Regions from separate parts of the Phycicoccus sp. DTK01 genome, predicted to be linked through region 3. Evidence: predicted binding sites of a transcription regulator. Region 3 holds the regulator's gene; each other region holds the start of a gene.
What was found. Region 3 encodes HrcA, which represses chaperone genes, less so after heat shock. Its sites were predicted from a motif close to TTNGCACTCGNNNNNNNCGAGTGCNAA; they were not measured.

Region 1 (5,531 bases), on a different contig from region 3:
GCCCCGGCCTGGATGAGGGCGACGCCACCACCGGCGACGATGCCCTCCTCGACGGCGGCCTTCGCGTTGCGGACGGCGTCCTCGATGCGGTGCTTGCGCTCCTTGAGCTCGACCTCGGTGGCCGCGCCCGCCTTGATGACGGCGACGCCGCCGGCGAGCTTGGCGAGGCGCTCCTGGAGCTTCTCGCGGTCGTAGTCCGAGTCGGTCTTCTCGATCTCGGCGCGGATCTGGTTGACACGACCCTGGATCTGGTCGTTGTCACCGGCACCCTCGACGATCGTCGTCTCGTCCTTGGTGACGACGACCTTGCGGGCGCGGCCGAGGAGCGAGAGGTCCGCGGTGTCGAGCTTGAGGCCGACCTCCTCGGAGATGACCTGGCCACCGGTGAGGATGGCGATGTCGCCGAGCATGGCCTTGCGGCGGTCGCCGAAGCCCGGGGCCTTGACGGCGACGGACTTGAAGGTGCCGCGGATCTTGTTGACCACGAGCGTGCTCAGGGCCTCGCCGTCGACGTCCTCGGAGATGACGAGGAGCGGCTTGCCGGACTGCATGACCTTCTCGAGGAGGGGCAGCAGGTCCTTGATCGAGCCGATCTTGGAGTTCGCGATGAGGACGTACGGGTCCTCGAGCACGGCCTCCATGCGCTCGGTGTCGGTGACGAAGTAGTGGCTGATGTAGCCCTTGTCGAAGCGCATGCCCTCGGTGAGCTCGAGCTCGAGGCCGAAGGTGTTGCTCTCCTCGACGGTGATGACACCCTCCTTGCCGACCTTGTCCATGGCCTCGGCGATCATCTCGCCGATCTGGGGGTCAGCAGCGGAGATCGAGGCCGTGGCAGCGATCTGCTCCTTGGTCTCGACGTCCTTGGCGTTGGCGAGCAGCTCGTCGGAGACGGCGCGGACGGCCTTCTCGATGCCGCGCTTGAGCGCCATCGGGTTGGCCCCGGCGGCGACGTTGCGCAGGCCCTCGCGGACGAGTGCCTGGGCGAGGACGGTGGCCGTCGTCGTGCCGTCACCGGCGACGTCGTCGGTCTTCTTCGCGACCTCCTTGACCAGCTCGGCGCCGATCTTCTCGTACGGGTCGTCGAGCTCGATCTCCTTGGCGATCGAGACACCGTCGTTGGTGATCGTGGGGGCGCCCCACTTCTTCTCCAGGACGACGTTGCGGCCCTTCGGACCGAGGGTCACCTTGACGGCGTCGGCGAGGGTGTTCATGCCTCGCTCGAGACCGCGGCGTGCCTCCTCGTCGAAAGCGATGATCTTGGCCATTCGGGTGGTTCCTCCCACGCGAATCGATGGTGGGACCGGGCGGTGCCCGCGACGGACGGGCCGGGGCCGCGGCTCACGTCACCGTCGGCGCACCTGCCCTCACCGGACCGGTCTGTTCTGTCACTCTCATGATGAGAGTGCTAATGGTCATTATTGGCACTCTCGGGGGGAGAGTGCAAACGCTCACCGGCGGCCCGGGCCGGGTGCGAGCATCAGAGCGCGGGGTCGGCCCCGTCGAGGTGGACGCGCAGCGAGGCGTCGGCCTCCGAGGCCACCGGGTCCTCGAGGTCGGCGACGAAGACGGCGACCGCCTCGCGGGCCGGGTTGCCGTCCAGCTCGGCGAGGACCTCGCGCCACGCGGCGAGGTTGGGGTGCGGCAGGTCCGTGCACGCCTCGGCCGGGGCCAGCGACTCGACGGCCGCCGCGAGGTCCGAGCGCGACAGGGGCAGGGTGGCGGTCGAGCCGTCGTGACCGAGCACCGTCGCGAGGACGACCGTCGCGAGGGCCGGCCGGCCGCCGGGCGTCGCCGTGACGTGCGGAAAGAGCCAGTCCGGCGTCGAGGAGGCCGGTGACAGCCCCACGGCGTGCGCGGCCGGCTCCCGCCATCCGTCGATGCGCTCGACGAGGTGCGCGCGGATCGCGGCGAGTCCGTCCGGGGTGCTCCAGTCCAGGTCGCTCATCACCCCATCCTGACAAAACGGATGCCCCGGCGCCGCCCCACGCGCCCCGGGAGCCGCAGCAGTCCCGCCGCGCCGGGTGAACAACGGGTGAACGACGGGCCCCGTCTTGGTGAAGCCGGGGTTGCCGCCCCACACTGGTGCCTCGTGGACGCAGCGACCCTCATCCTCGTGCTCGTCATCGTGACGGCCCTGGCCTTCGACTTCACGAACGGCTTCCACGACACGGCCAACGCGATGGCGGCGTCGATCTCCACCGGGGCCCTCGCGCCCAAGGTGGCGGTCGGCCTCAGCGCGGTGCTCAACCTCGTCGGCGCCTTCCTCTCCGTCGAGGTGGCCCTCACCGTGTCGAACGCCGTCATCAAAATCCAGGACAAGAGCGGGGCCCCACGGCCCGAGCTCCTGACCGACGGCGGTGAGGCGCTGCTGCTCATCGTGCTCGCCGGCCTCGTCGGCGGGATCGTCTGGAACCTCTTCACCTGGCTGCTCGGCCTGCCCTCGAGCTCCTCGCACGCCCTCCTCGGCGGGCTGACCGGCGCCGGCGCCGCGGGGCTCGGCCTCGCGGGCGTCAAGTGGACCGGTGACGGGACCAAGCTCGACGGCGTCGTCGGCAAGATCCTCCTGCCCTCCCTGCTCTCCCCCGCCGTCGCGCTCGTCGTCGCGTTCATCGGGTGCTGGCTCGTGCACCGGATCACCTCCTCGGTGATGGACCGGCTCAACGAGCGGTACTTCCGCTGGGGCCAGATCGGCAGCGCCTCGCTCGTCTCGCTCGCGCACGGCACGAACGACGCCCAGAAGACGATGGGCGTCATGACCCTCGCCCTCATCGCGAGCGGCCACTGGGACCGCACCGACGCCGTCCCGATCTGGGTCAAGGTGAGCGCCGCGACGGCCATCGCCCTCGGCACGTACATCGGCGGCTGGCGGATCATCCGCACGCTCGGCAAGGGCCTGGTCGACATCACGCCGCGCCAGGGCCTCTCGAGCGACGGCGCCACCGCCGCCGTCCTCCTCGCCTCGAGCCACCTCGGGTTCGCCCTCTCGACGACCCACGTCGCCACCGGCTCGGTCCTCGGTGGTGGGCTCGGCCGCGGCACCCACGTGCGCTGGTCCACCGCCGGTCGGATGGTCGTCGCCTGGGCGCTGACCTTCCCCATCGCCGCCGGGATGGGCGCGCTCATGTGGTGGGTCGGGCACACGCTCGGCGGCGCGCCCGGTGCGCTGCTCGTCTTCGCGATCCTGTGCGCCGCGTCCCTGTTCATGTACCTGCGCTCCAAGCGCGAGCACGTCGGGGCCCACAACGTCACCGAGGAGTGGGGTGCGACGGGCGGCGAGCCCGCGGCCACCACCCCGGCCCCCACCAAGACCCCGACCCGCTGACGGAGAGGACCGACCACCATGCGCAGCATCCAGCTCGCCCTCGAGGGCGCCGGCAACGTCCTGATCGTCGGCCTGCTCTTCGGGGCCGGCCTGCCCGTGATCTACGCCCTCGCCATGCGCGCGCTCGTCGTCGGCGCCGACGAGGCCCCGGACGGTAGCGTGCGGTACTCGCCGCTCGGACGGGCCGTCGCCGGGCTGCTCGTCGGGGTCATCGTCGCCGGGGTCGTGCTCGGCCTCGTGCTCATCGTCGCGAGCGGCTTCGGGAAGGCCGTGAGCTTCGAGCACGTGTTCCCGACCATCGTCGACAAGAAGTGAGTTCCGCCATGCCGCAGCTGTCGCACTCGGTGATCGCCCACATCCGGGCCGGTTTCCCCGACGGCGTCCCCGACGCCGAGGCGGCCGCCCTCGGCGCGGTCCTCCAGGAGCAGCTGGGCACGCACGCGGCGCACGACGTCCTGCGCAAGCTGGCCGGCGAGAAGCTGCTCTCGCGCAGGGCCGTCCGGGCCCTCGTCCCCGAGGACGAGCAGGTCCGCCAGGTCAGCGCCAAGCTCGTCCTCGGCGGCTGGCCGCTCGGTGGCATGGACGAGGAGGAGGACGAGGCCCCGCCGCGCGAGGGCAGCCCGCTCGCCCGCATCGTCAACTGGCTGCGCGAGGGCTACCCGGGCGGCGTGCCCGAGCACGACTACGTGCCGCTGCTCGCGCTCCTCGAGCGCCGCCTGACCCGCTCCGAGGTCAAGAAGATCGCCAAGGCGCTGCGCCGGGCCGACGTCAGCCCCGCCGGGCCGTCGGACATCGCCGCCGCCATCACCGAGTACACGCACGCCGACCCCAGCGAGAAGGACCTGCGCCGGGTGCGCGACCAGCTGGCCAAGAAGGGCTGGCCGGTCGAGTTCCCCGACCCCGACCTCCCCTGACGCCGGGCCCTCACCCCGTCGAGTGAACAGGACACGCCGCCTGCGCCCCCGCGCACGCGGCGTGTCCTGTTCACTCGACGGGTGGGACGTCGCGGACCGCCGGGTGGGACGGCGCTGCGCGGGAGGGGCCGGACAGCAGAGATGCCCGTCCGGCTTCCCTCACGGACGGGCATCTCTGGTTCTGGGGGCCTCCCGGCTCAGGGCTCCATGCCGAGGCGGCGGGCCGAGCGGGCGCGCTGGCGGCTGGCGCGCAGGCGCCGCAGCCGCTTGACGAGCATCGGGTCGTGCGCGAGGGCCACCGGGTTGTCGATGAGCCCGTTGAGCACCTGGTAGTACCGCGTCGAGCTCATGTCGAAGAGCTCCTTGATGGCCGTCTCCTTGGAGCCGGCGTACTTCCACCACTGCCGCTCGAAGGCGAGCACCTCCCGGTCGCGCTCGGAGAGGTCCGAGGCGCTGACGGCAGGGGTGACCTGTTCGGAGGCGGCACTCACGGTGTGTTCTCGACCCTTCGTCGCGTGTGGCTTCGGCCCTCACTGTAGCCGCGGAATGACACCCGTGTCATTCCGCTCGGCGCGTCCCGCGGCGTGTCGGCTGGACACCTCCTCTGCGGCCCGACTCACGAGTCACACGTGACCCACGGCCCCCAGCGGACCCGGTCGACCCGACCGACCGGTCAGGCCATCGTGTCGAGGATGTCCCGGATGTCGTCCTCGGTCGTCGCCGGGTTGACGACGGCGAAGCGCGCCAGCGTCTCGCCCTCGTGCGTCGTCGGGACGACGAACGCGAACTCGTCGGCGAGCATCCGGTCCGACCACGCCTGGTAGTCGGCCGGCGACCACCCGAGGCGCCGGAAGACGACGACCGAGAGGTCGCGCTCGCGGACGAGCTCCAGCTCCGGCCGACGCACGATCTCGGCCTCGGCGTAGCGGGCGACGTCGAGGGTCCGCTCGACGGCGGCCGTGTACGCGTCCGTGCCGTTGACGACGAGGGAGAACCAGAACGGCAGGCCGCGCGCCCGGCGGGTCAGCCCCACCGAGTAGTCGGTCGGGTTCCAGTCGGGCGCCTCGGTGAGGACGTCGAGGTAGCCGGCCTTCTGGGTGTGCGCCGCGCGGGCGAGGGCCGGCTCGCGGTAGAGCAGCGCGCAGCAGTCGAAGGGCGCGAAGAGCCACTTGTGCGGGTCGACGATGAAGGAGTCGCAGTGCTCGATGCCCGCGTAGAGGTCGCGCACCGACGGGGCGGCGAGCCCGGCGCCGCCGTAGGCACCGTCGACGTGGAACCAGATGCCGTGCTCGCGG
Region 2 (5,531 bases), on a different contig from region 3:
CCTGCGCCCCGTCGCCGGCGCCGCGCCCGATCTTCAGCTGCCGCCGCAGCTCGTCGTCGTCGAGCCGGACCCCGCGCTTCTTGACGGTCAGCCCGGTCACGCCGTGCTGCGCCAGCCACGCCCGCAGTGTCTTGACGGTGAACGGCATCGACTCGAGCACCGCGTACCGCCGCGCGTACGGCAGGTCCACCTCGGCGTCCGAGAGCACGTACCCCAGCCCCGTGTCGACCTCGACCCCGAGCGTCGCCCCGGTCACGGCCCCGAGCAGCCCGGCCTGCGTCACGGCGCGGTCCGGCTCGTACAGCCAGGCACCGATCGAGCCGGTGCCCTCGGCCGTCGGTGGGTCCGGCTCGGCCATCGTCTCGTCGACCTCGACCGGCGAGCGCCCGGCCGCGAGGATGCGCGCGCTGCGGCCGGGGCGCTGGGCCAGCGGCCCCCACCAGACGGCGCACTCGAGCACCTCGCCGCCGTACGAGGTCCATTGCGCCTCGGTGCCGAGCGGGATCGCGTCGTGCGGCATCGACGGCGAGAGCTTCGCCCCGGTGGCCGGCACCGCCGTCGCCACCTGGAGGACGAACTGCCACGATGGCCGGATCTCGTCGAGCCGGAACACCCGCTTGATGCGCCCGTGCCGCCCGGTCTTGCCGGGGATGCGGCGTGCCGGGTCCAGCCAGACGCCGACGCGCGAGCGCAGCGGGTCGCGCGGCGGCTCGAACTCCTCGGCGTAGCCCTCGTGGGCGCGGGAGTCGGGCCAGGGCCGCAGGTTGGTGTCGGCGATGGCCGCCGTCACGGGGTCGATGTCGACGGCCTGCACGGTCACGCCGAGCGCCGACATCGCGACGGCGTCGCTGCCGATGCCGCAGCCGAGGTCGTGCACCGTCGCCAGCGAGGCGTTGTAGAAGCGGCCCGCGTGGGTGGCCGCGACCTCGAGCCGCGAGGCCTGCTCGAGCCCGTCGGGCGTGTAGAGGAGGTCGCCGGCGAACTCGCCGAACTTCGCGACGGCCCGCGCGCGCAGCCGCTGCTGGGTGAGCACGGCGGCCACGAAGTCGGCCGCGTGGCCCTCGCGGCGCAGCCGGTCCTGGAGCGCGAACACCGCCGCGGGGTCGTACGGCGGGAGGGAGCGCAGGAGCTCCTTCCCCTCCGGCGACCCCAGGGCTCGCACGATGCCGACGTCCACGGCCGGTCATCCTGCCATCCGCCTTCTCGGGGCCCGGTGCGAACCCTCCGGACGCCCGCGCCGCGCCCGGCTGGCACTCGAGTTGACCGAGTGCTAAGCGCGGCCTAGATTTGCCTCATTGGCACTCGCCCCGTGCGAGTGCCAGCGCACCCCGGGCCGCGGTCGACCCCCGCGACGGCGAGCACGGCCCGGACGCGCACGTCCCCGTCCACTTCGACTCATCCCAGCAAGGGGAGGAGCACACCGTGTCGGTTTCCATCAAGCCGCTCGAGGACCGCATCGTCATCAAGAGCCTCGAGGCCGAGCAGACCACCGCGTCCGGTCTCGTCATCCCGGACACCGCGAAGGAGAAGCCCCAGGAGGGCGAGGTCCTCGCGGTCGGCCCCGGTCGCATCGACGACAAGGGCAACCGGGTCCCGCTCGACGTCCAGGTCGGCGACCGGGTCATCTTCAGCAAGTACGGCGGCACCGAGATCAAGCACGGCGGCGAGGAGTACCTCATCCTCTCCGCCCGCGACGTGCTCGCCGTCGTCGGCTGAGCAGTCCGCTGACGCCGTGACCGCGTCCCGGCGGCCCCGTGCCGCCGGGACGCGTCCGGCATCCCCCTGACCCACGCGACGGGTCGGGCGCACCGCGCCGCCCGTCACCCCCAGCAAAGGACACCCATGGCCAAGGAACTGGAGTTCAACGACTCCGCCCGCAAGGCGCTCGAGCGGGGCGTCGACGCCCTCGCGAACGCCGTCAAGGTGACGCTCGGCCCGAAGGGCCGCAACGTCGTCATCGACAAGAAGTGGGGCGCCCCCACGATCACGAACGACGGCGTCACGATCGCCCGCGAGGTCGAGCTCGAGGACGCCTACGAGAACCTCGGCGCGCAGCTCGCCAAGGAGGTCGCCACCAAGACCAACGACATCGCCGGTGACGGGACGACGACCGCGACGGTCCTCGCCCAGGCGATGGTCAAGGAGGGCCTGCGCAACGTCGCGGCCGGCGCCGCTCCCTCGGGCCTCAAGCGCGGGATGGACAAGGCCGTCGACGCCGTCTCCGAGCGCCTGCTCGAGAACGCCCGCGAGATCGAGTCCAAGGACGAGATCGCCCAGGTCGCCTCGCTCTCCGCGCAGGACACCGAGATCGGCGCCACCATCGCCGACGCGTTCGACAAGGTCGGCAAGGACGGCGTCATCACCGTCGAGGAGTCCTCGACCGCCTCCACCGAGCTCGAGTTCACCGAGGGCATGCAGTTCGACAAGGGCTACATCTCCCCGTACTTCGTTTCCGACCCGGAGCGCATGGAGGCCGTCGTCGAGGACGCCTACGTGCTCATCAACCAGGGCAAGATCTCGGCCATCGCCGACGTCCTGCCGGTGCTCGAGAAGGTCGTCCAGTCGGGCAAGCCGCTCGTCATCATCGCCGAGGACGTCGACGGCGAGGCCCTCTCGACGCTCGTCGTCAACAAGATGCGCGGCACGTTCAACGTCGTCGCCGTCAAGGCCCCCGGCTTCGGCGACCGCCGCAAGGCGATGCTGCAGGACATGGCGGTCCTCACCGGCGGCCAGGTCGTCGCCGAGGAGGTCGGCCTCAAGCTCGACCAGGTCGGTCTCGAGACCCTCGGCCAGGCGCGCCGCGTCGTCGTCACCAAGGACTCGACGGTCATCATCGACGGCGCGGGCGAGGCCTCCGACGTCGAGGGCCGCGTCGCCCAGATCAAGCAGGAGATCGAGCGCACCGACTCCGACTGGGACCGCGAGAAGCTCCAGGAGCGCCTCGCGAAGCTCGCCGGCGGCGTCTGCGTCATCAAGGTCGGCGCGCACACCGAGGTCGAGCTCAAGGAGAAGAAGCACCGCATCGAGGACGCGATCTCCGCGACGCGCGCCGCGATCGAGGAGGGCATCGTCTCCGGTGGTGGCTCCGCGCTCATCCAGGCCGTCGCCGTGCTCGACACCATCGGGCTCGAGGGTGACGAGGCCGTGGGCGCGAACATCGTCCGCAAGGCCGCGGCCGAGCCGCTGCGCTGGATCGCCGAGAACGCGGGCCTCCAGGGCTACGTCGCGGTGGCGAAGGTCTCCGAGCTCCCCGCGGGCCAGGGCCTCAACGCCGCCACCGGCGAGTACGAGGACCTCGTCAAGGCCGGCGTCATCGACCCGGTCAAGGTGACCCGTTCGGCGCTGCGCAACGCGGCCTCGATCGCCTCGATGGTCCTCACGACCGACACCCTCGTCGTCGAGAAGAAGGAGGAGGAGCCGGCTGCCGCCGGTGGCCACGGCCACGGGCACGGCCACTGAGCCCCACCTCCCGCGACACCGCACGCCGCCCGGTCCCCGTCAGGGGGCCGGGCGGCGTCGTCGTGCCGGTCGGCGTCGGCGCCGCGGCGTAGGGTCGGGCGCATGCGGCTGCTCGGGGTGCTCGGCGGGATGAGCTGGACCTCGACGGAGGCCTACTACCGCGGGCTCAACGCGGGGGTCGCTGCGCGGCTCGGCGGGCTGCACTCGGCGCGGCTCCTGCTGCACTCGGTCGACTTCGCCCCGGTGGCCGCGGCCCAGCACGCCGACGACTGGCCCACCACGGCTGCGCTCCTCGCCGATGCCGCCCGCGGGCTGGCGGCCGGGGGAGCGCAGGCGCTGCTCCTCGCGACGAACACGATGCACCGGGTCGCCGACGACATCGAGGCCGCGGCCGGGGTGCCGCTGCTGCACATCGCCGACCCGACGGCCGACGCGCTGCTGGCCGGCGGCCACCGACGGGTCGGCCTGCTCGCGACCCGCTTCACGATGGAGCAGGCGTTCTACGCCGACCGCCTGCGCGCTCGCGGCCTCGACGTGCTCGTGCCCGGGGAGGCCGACCGCGAGCTGGTGCACCGGGTCATCTACGACGAGCTCGTGCGCGACGTCGTCCGCGAGGAGTCGCGCGCCGCCTACCTCGGGGTCGTCGAGCGGCTCGTCGCCGACGGGGCGGAGGCGGTCGTCCTCGGCTGCACCGAGATCGGGCTGTTGCTGAGCGATGGTGACGCCGCGGTGCCGCTCGTCGACACGACGGCGCTCCACGTCGCCGCCGGCGTCGACTGGCTCTGCGCGACCGCCTGACCCCGGGTTCTGCGAGTTCTCGCAACGGCCCTTGCCGCCACTAGTCACACAGTGAATAGTGGGCGCATGACGACGGGACACGTCCTGCTGGGGCTGCTGTCGAGGGGGCAGCAGCACGGCTACGACCTCAAGCGGGCGCACGACGCCGCGTTCCCGTCGGCGCGTCCCATCGCCCCGGGGCAGGTCTACACCGCGCTCGAGCGGGCGGCCTCGAAGGGATGGGTCGAGCTCGCCGCGGTCGAGCGCGACGGGGGCCCGGACCGCCGGGTCTACGCGCTCACCGCGGCGGGCCGCGCCGAGCTCGAGCGCTGGGCCGGCTCGACCGAGCCGCCGGACGCGCTGCTCTCGCACCCGCTGGCGACCCGGGCGACCGTCGCCATGCTCGCCCTCGGCCCGGACGCCGCCCGGGCCTTCCTCGACCGCCAGCGGGTGGCCGTCGTCGACCGGATGCGCGAGCTGACCCGCACCAAGACCGACCCGGCGCTCACCCTCGGTGAGCGCCTCGCCACCGACCACGCCATCGCCCACCTCGACGCGGACGTGAGGTGGCTCGAGGCCGCCGCCGAGCGCGTCGTCGACCTCACCGAGGAGATCCGATGACCCCGCAGCCCCACGCCACCACCGACGTCGAGGCACCCGGCCCGCCGGTGCCCCGGCTCGCCGCGCGCGGCCTCGTCGTGCACCAGGGGCGCACCCGGGCCCTGGCGGGCGTCGACCTCGACGTCGCCGCCGGGGAGCGGGTCGCCGTGACCGGCGCGTCGGGCTCGGGCAAGTCGACGCTGCTCCTCGCCCTCGGCGGCGTGCTCGTGCCGACCGAGGGCAACGTCGCCCTCGACGGCGCCACGCTGTCGCACCTCGCGGAGGCCGAGCGGGCCCGCCTGCGCCGCACCCGCTTCGGCATCGTCTTCCAGTACGGCCAGCTCGTGCCCGACCTCACGGCGGTCGAGAACGTGGCGCTGCCGCTCCTCCTGCTCGGCCGAGGGCGGCGTGACGCCCTCGAGGCCGCCCGGGCCGTGCTCGCCGAGCTGCGGGTCGACGACGTCGCCGACCGGCGGCCCATCGACATGTCGGGAGGGCAGTCGCAGCGTGTCGCCATCGCGCGGGCGCTGGTGACGGCCCCCGACGTCGTGCTCGCCGACGAGCCGACCGGATCGCTCGACAGCGTCGGCGGCGAGCGGGTCATGGCGACGCTGCTCGGCGCGGTGCGCGAGCGCGGGGCGACGCTCGTCGTCGTCACCCACGACGCGACGGTCGCCGCGTACTGCGACCGCGAG
Region 3 (5,531 bases):
CTGCGCGTCTGACATCGTCGGGCCAGTCTAGAGGCCCGCACCGACGGTCATCACGCGGGAATGCGCGCCCGTCAGCCGGGGGGCCAGGTCAGCTCGCGCCCGCCGAGGACGTGCAGGTGGCAGTGGAAGACCGTCTGCTGCGCGGCCGCGCCCGTGTTGGCGACGAGCCGGAACCCCTCGAGACCCTCGTCGTCGGCGACGCGGGCCGCGAGCGCGACGGCGTCGGCGAGCTCCTCGGGCGACTCGGCGGCGAGCGTCCCGACGTCGGGGACGTGTCGGCGCGGGATGACCAGGACATGAGTCGGTGCCTGGGGGCCGATGTCGCGGAAGGCCAGCGAGTGGTCGGTCTCGGCGACGACGTCGGCCGGGACCTCACCCGCGAGGATGCGGCAGAACAGGCACTCGGAGGTCTCGCTCATGCGCCGACCCTAGACGAGCGCGGGGTGTCGGCGCGGCGTGCTCCACTGGAGCCCCCGACGAGCAGGAGGTGCGGCATGACGGTGCGCTGGACGGTGACCGTGGACTGCGCGGAGCCGCGGACGGTCGCGGCGTTCTGGCGCGAGGCGCTCGGCTACGTCGACGCGCCCCCGCCCGAGGGGTTCGCCTCGTGGGAGGAGTGGAACCGCTTCTTCGACGTGCCGGAGGAGGAGTGGGACGACGGCGCCTTCCTCGTCGACCCCGACGGCGCGCTCCCCCGGCTCTCGTTCCTCCGGGTGCCGGAGCGCAAGGTGGCGAAGAACCGGCTGCACCTCGACCTCCAGGTGAGCGGTGGCCGGCACCGGCCGGCGGACGAGCGTCGGGCCGCGCTCGACGCCACCGTGCGCCGGCTGCTGGCGGCGGGGGGCTCGGTCCTCGCCGAGCACCACCACGACGGCGCGCTCGACCACGTCGTCGTCGCCGACCCCGAGGGCAACGAGCTCTGCGTCGTGTGAGCGGCGGCGCGCGTCAGACGTCGAGCGAGACCGACACCGTCACGACGTCACCCAGCTCGACACCCTCGCGGCGGCGCACCGCGAGCTTGAGCGGCAGCAGGTAGCCGCCGTCCTTGGGGAAGAGCGAGGTCGTGAAGTCGCTGCCCCCGAGCCGTCCCGCCACCGGGATGCAGCCCCAGCCGTAGGTCGCCAGCCGCGCGACCTCGTGGACGCGGGCCGCCTCGGCCTCGGGCAGCGCGACGAAGTGGTGCGGCGCCGGGCCGCGCCACTCCACGACCTCCCCCGTGAACTCCAGGTCCATCGCGCCAGCGTAGGACCGTCCCCGACCCCGCGCCCGTCGCGAACGCGTGTGGACCCGCCGGTCGTCCCCGGCGGTCTCACACGCGTTCGCGGTGAGACGGGGAGCGGTGGGGAGGTCGGGTCAGCGCCAGCGGGAGGCGGCGCTGAGCACCGCCAGCGCGGCCGGACCGGCGCTCGACGCCCGCAGCACGGTCGCGCCCAGCCGCACCGTCCGCGCGCCGGCCGCCTCGAGCGCCGCGACCTCCTCCGGGGCGATGCCGCCCTCGGGCCCGACGACGACGAGCACGTCCCCGGCGTCCGGCAGGGACACCCCGGCCAGCGGGGCCTCGGCGTCCTCGTGGAGGACGAGGACGAGGGCCGCGTCCCGGGCGCGCTCGACGAGCCCCGCGGTGGTCACGGTCGGGCCGAGCACCGGCCGGCGGGTGCGCCGTGACTGCTTGGTGGCCGCGACGAGCACGGCGTCCCACTTGCGGCGGGCCTTCTCGCCGCGCTCCCCGCGCCACTGGACGATGCTGCGCGCGGCCTGCCACGGCACGACCTCGTCGACCCCGCACTCGGTGGCCGCCTCGACCGCCTGGTCGTCGCGCTCCCCCTTGGCCAGGGCCTGGACGAGGACGAAGCGCGGCGCGGGCTCGGGCTCGTCGCGGACCTCGTCGACGCGCAGGTCGAGGGTGTCGCGCTCGACCACCACGACCTCCCCCTCGACGGCTCGTCCCGCCCCGTCGGCGAGCACCAGCCGTTCACCGACACGGGTGCGCCGCACCGCCACCGCGTGCCGGCCCTCGGGTCCGTCGAGCCGCACGGCCGAGCCGGGGCCCACGGCGTCGAGGGTCCCGGCGGGGACGAGGTGGACGGGCAGCGTCATCGGGCTGGGAGCGTCGGACGAGCCGGGGTCAGCGGGCCTTGAAGGCGTCGCGCAGCTTGCCGAACAGGCCGCCGTCGGCGGGGTTGGCCATCTTCCCCTGCGGACGCTCCTCGCCGCGCAGGGCCGCGAGCCGCCGCAGCAGCTCCTCCTGCTCGCCGTCGAGCCTCGTCGGGGTCTGCACGCTCGTGTGGACGATGACGTCGCCGCGCCCACCGCCGCGCAGGTGCGTGACACCCAGGCCGCGCAGGGTCAGGGTGTCGCCGGACTGCGTGCCGCGCTTGATGTCGAGCTCCTGCGCCCCGTCGAAGGTGTCCATCGAGAGCGAGGCCCCGAGCGCCGCGGCCGTCATCGGCAGCTCGACGCTCGCGTGGAGGTCGTCGCCGCGACGCTGGAAGACCGGGTGCTTGCGGACCGCGACCTCGACGTAGAGGTCACCGGCCGGGCCGTTGCCGGGGCCGACCTCACCCTCGCCGGCGAGCTGGATGCGGGTGCCGGTGTCGACACCGGCCGGGACGCGCAGGGTGAGCGTGCGGCGGGTGCGGACCCGGCCGTCGCCGCTGCACTCGTAGCAGGGGTCGGTGATGATCTGGCCGAACCCCTGGCAGGTCATGCACGGACGGGTCGTCATCACCTGGCCGAGGAAGCTGCGCTGGACCTGGCGGATCTCGCCGCGGCCCTCGCAGACGTCGCAGGTGCGCGTGCCGGTGCCGGGCTGGCGGCCGTCGCCGTGGCAGGTGCCGCAGCCGACCGCGGTGTCGATGGTCAGCTCCTTCTCGCCACCGAACACGGCGTCACCGAGGTCGATGTCGAGGCGGACGAGCGCGTCCTGGCCGCGGGCGGTGCGCGAGCGGGGGCCGGCGTTCGGCCCGGCCGCCTGCCCGCCGAAGAAGGCGTCCATGATGTCGCTGAACGAGAAGCCCTGGCCGAAGCCGGCGGCGCCCCCCGAGTAGGGGTCGGCGCCCATGTCGTACTGGCGGCGCTTGTCGGCGTCGGACAGCACGTCGTAGGCCTGCGACACCTTCTTGAACTGCTCCTCGGCCTCGGGGCCGGGGTTGACGTCCGGGTGCAGCCGGCGCGCGGCCTTGCGGTAGGCGCGCTTGATGTCCTCGGGGCTCGCGTCGCGGGCGACGCCGAGGTCGGCGTAGTAGTCGTTCACGGGTGGGGGGTCCTCCGTGGGTCGGTGTGGTGGCGGGGTCCGCGCGGGTCAGTCCGCGAGGATCCGGGAGACGTAGGTGGCGACGGCGCGGACGGCGGCCATCGTCGAGGGGTAGTCCATGCGCGTGGGGCCGACGACGCCGAGCCCGGCGACGAGGTCGGCGCCCGACCCGTACCCGGTGCTCACCATCGACGTCGACTGCAGCCCGGCGTAGGGGTTCTCGTGCCCGATGCGCACCGCGAGGCTGCCGCCCTCCTCGGCGACCGTGCCGAGCAGGCGCAGGAGGACGACGTGCTCCTCGAGCGCCTCGAGCACCGGGCCGATGCTCGACGTGAAGTCGCCGCCGGCGCGGGCGAGGTTGGCCGTCCCGGCGAGCACCAGCCGCTCCTCGCGCTCCTCGACGAGGGAGTCCTCCAGCGCGCCGACGACCGCCCGCACGACCGGTCGCGCCCCGTCCTCGAAGCGCTCGGGGACGCCCGCGAGCTCGGAGGAGGCGTCGGCGAGGGTGCGGCCGGCCGTCGCCGTGTTGAGCTCGGTGCGCAGCGCCGACAGCACGCGCTCGCCGTCGTCGGTCGTCAGGTCGGCCGGGACCTCGATGACCCGCTGCTCGACCCGGCCGGTCGTCGTGATGAGGACGACGAGGAGCCGCCCGGGGCCGATCGGGACGAGCTCGACGTGGCGCACCGAGGAGCGCGACAGGGACGGGTACTGCACGACCGCGACCTGCCGGGTCAGCGACGCCAGCAGCCGGACCGTGCGGTCGACGACGTCGTCGAGGTCGACGGCCCCCTCGAGGAAGTGCGCGATCGCGCGCTGCTCGGCGGTCGACATCGGCTTGATCTGCGAGAGACGGTCGACGAAGAGCCGGTAGCCGGCGTCGGTGGGCACCCGGCCGGCGCTGGTGTGGGGCGCGGCGATGAGGCCGTCCTCCTCGAGCGCGGCCATGTCGTTGCGCACGGTGGCCGCGGAGACGCCGAGGTGGTGGCGCTCGAGCAGCGCCTTGGAGCCGACCGGCTCGGAGGTGTGCACGTAGTCCTGGACGATGGCCCGGAGCACGCGCAGGCGGCGGTCCTCGCTCATCGGGGCTCCTCCTCGGGCGGCTCGTCGGGTCGGGCGGCACGGCGGGCTCTGGCACTCTCGCCGTCCGAGTGCCAATGCTACGTCGTCGCACCGTCACGCGCGAAAGCCGAGGGGCGCTCCCGCGTGCCGCTCCCGGCGACCGTCGCCGCTCGCGGCTAGCCTCGCGGCCGTGGTGGACAGGTACGGATCCGACGTGCTCTCGGGCGACTGGCGCGCTCCCCGGCGGGGGCGCTCGGTCGAGCTGCCGGCCGAGCCCGGCACGGTCGTCGAGGACGTCGAGACCGGATGGGTCGGCGCGGTCGTGCGCGTCGAGAAGGCCGGCGGCGTCCACGTCGTCCACCTCGAGGACCGGCGGGGCCGGACCAAGGGCTTCCGGCTCGGCCCGGGCTTCCTCGTCGACGGCTCCCCCGTGACCCTCGTCGCGCCGCGGACCGCCGAGGCCCAGCGCCTCGCCGCCGCGAAGGCCGCGGGCGCCCGGACGGCCAGCGGCTCGGTCGCGGTGCACGGGCAGCGCGCCCGCGTCGCCAGCGGCTCGCGCATCTTCGTCGAGGGCAAGCACGACGCCGAGCTCGTCGAGAAGGTGTGGGGGCACGACCTGCGCGTCGAGGGTGTCGTCGTCGAGATGCTCGACGGCGTCGACGACCTCGCGGGCGCCATCCGCGACTTCGCCCCCGGCCCCGGCCGCCGGATGGGGGTGCTCGTCGACCACCTCGTGCCCGGCACCAAGGAGTCGCGCGTCGTCGACGAGGCGCGGGCGCTGCGCCCCTGGGCGCAGCACGTCCTCGTCGTCGGCCACCCCTACGTCGACGTCTGGCAGTCCGTGAAGCCCGGCCGCCTCGGGATGGACGCGTGGCCGGTCATCCCGCGCGGGACGTCGTGGAAGCACGGCATCGCCGCGCACCTCGGCTGGCCGCACGCGACCCAGGCCGACATGGCGCAGGCGTGGCGGCGCATCCTCGCCTCCGTCGACTCGTGGACCGACCTCGAGCCCGAGCTGCTCGGTCGCGTCGAGGAGCTCATCGACTTCGTGACGGCGCCTGAGTAGGCGTCAGCGGGCGGCCCGTGCGGCGGCGACGCCGACCTCGAGCCAGCCCGCCAGCGCGTCGTCGTCCTCGAGCACCGACGCGTGGACGTCGACCCACCCCCGGCTGGTCCGCCCCTTCATGACCATCGGCTCGACGCCGGGGCGGGCGACGAG

Region 1: groL (chaperonin GroEL) is a predicted target of HrcA. The motif match lies at 1,383-1,409, and genes of this name have one in related genera.
Region 2: groES (co-chaperone GroES) is a predicted target of HrcA. The motif match lies at 1,248-1,274, and genes of this name have one in related genera.

The regions. Positions count from the first base shown of each region.
Region 1 covers NZ_BOPU01000006.1:37,120-42,650, forward strand. Annotated here, with positions in the region: gene groL (chaperonin GroEL) at 1-1,265, opposite strand, end outside; gene J3473_RS13620 (hypothetical protein) at 1,478-1,945, opposite strand; gene J3473_RS13625 (inorganic phosphate transporter) at 2,090-3,322, shown strand; gene J3473_RS13630 (hypothetical protein) at 3,341-3,637, shown strand; gene J3473_RS13635 (DUF3349 domain-containing protein) at 3,634-4,236, shown strand; gene J3473_RS13640 (DUF3263 domain-containing protein) at 4,434-4,727, opposite strand; gene J3473_RS13645 (aminotransferase class V-fold PLP-dependent enzyme) at 4,910-5,531, opposite strand, start outside.
Region 2 covers NZ_BOPU01000007.1:129,351-134,881, reverse strand. Annotated here, with positions in the region: gene J3473_RS15085 (class I SAM-dependent methyltransferase) at 1-1,177, opposite strand, end outside; gene groES (co-chaperone GroES) at 1,423-1,716, shown strand; gene groL (chaperonin GroEL) at 1,843-3,459, shown strand; gene J3473_RS15070 (aspartate/glutamate racemase family protein) at 3,562-4,257, shown strand; gene J3473_RS15065 (PadR family transcriptional regulator) at 4,324-4,857, shown strand; gene J3473_RS15060 (ABC transporter ATP-binding protein) at 4,854-5,531, shown strand, end outside.
Region 3 covers NZ_BOPU01000003.1:496,736-502,266, reverse strand. Annotated here, with positions in the region: partial or broken gene J3473_RS09860 (PhoH family protein) at 1-15, opposite strand, end outside; gene J3473_RS09855 (histidine triad nucleotide-binding protein) at 72-419, opposite strand; gene J3473_RS09850 (VOC family protein) at 495-932, shown strand; gene J3473_RS09845 (DUF1905 domain-containing protein) at 946-1,233, opposite strand; gene J3473_RS09840 (16S rRNA (uracil(1498)-N(3))-methyltransferase) at 1,354-2,097, opposite strand; gene dnaJ (molecular chaperone DnaJ) at 2,126-3,253, opposite strand; gene hrcA (heat-inducible transcriptional repressor HrcA) at 3,302-4,333, opposite strand; gene J3473_RS09825 (DUF3097 domain-containing protein) at 4,503-5,378, shown strand; gene J3473_RS09820 (TfoX/Sxy family protein) at 5,382-5,531, opposite strand, start outside.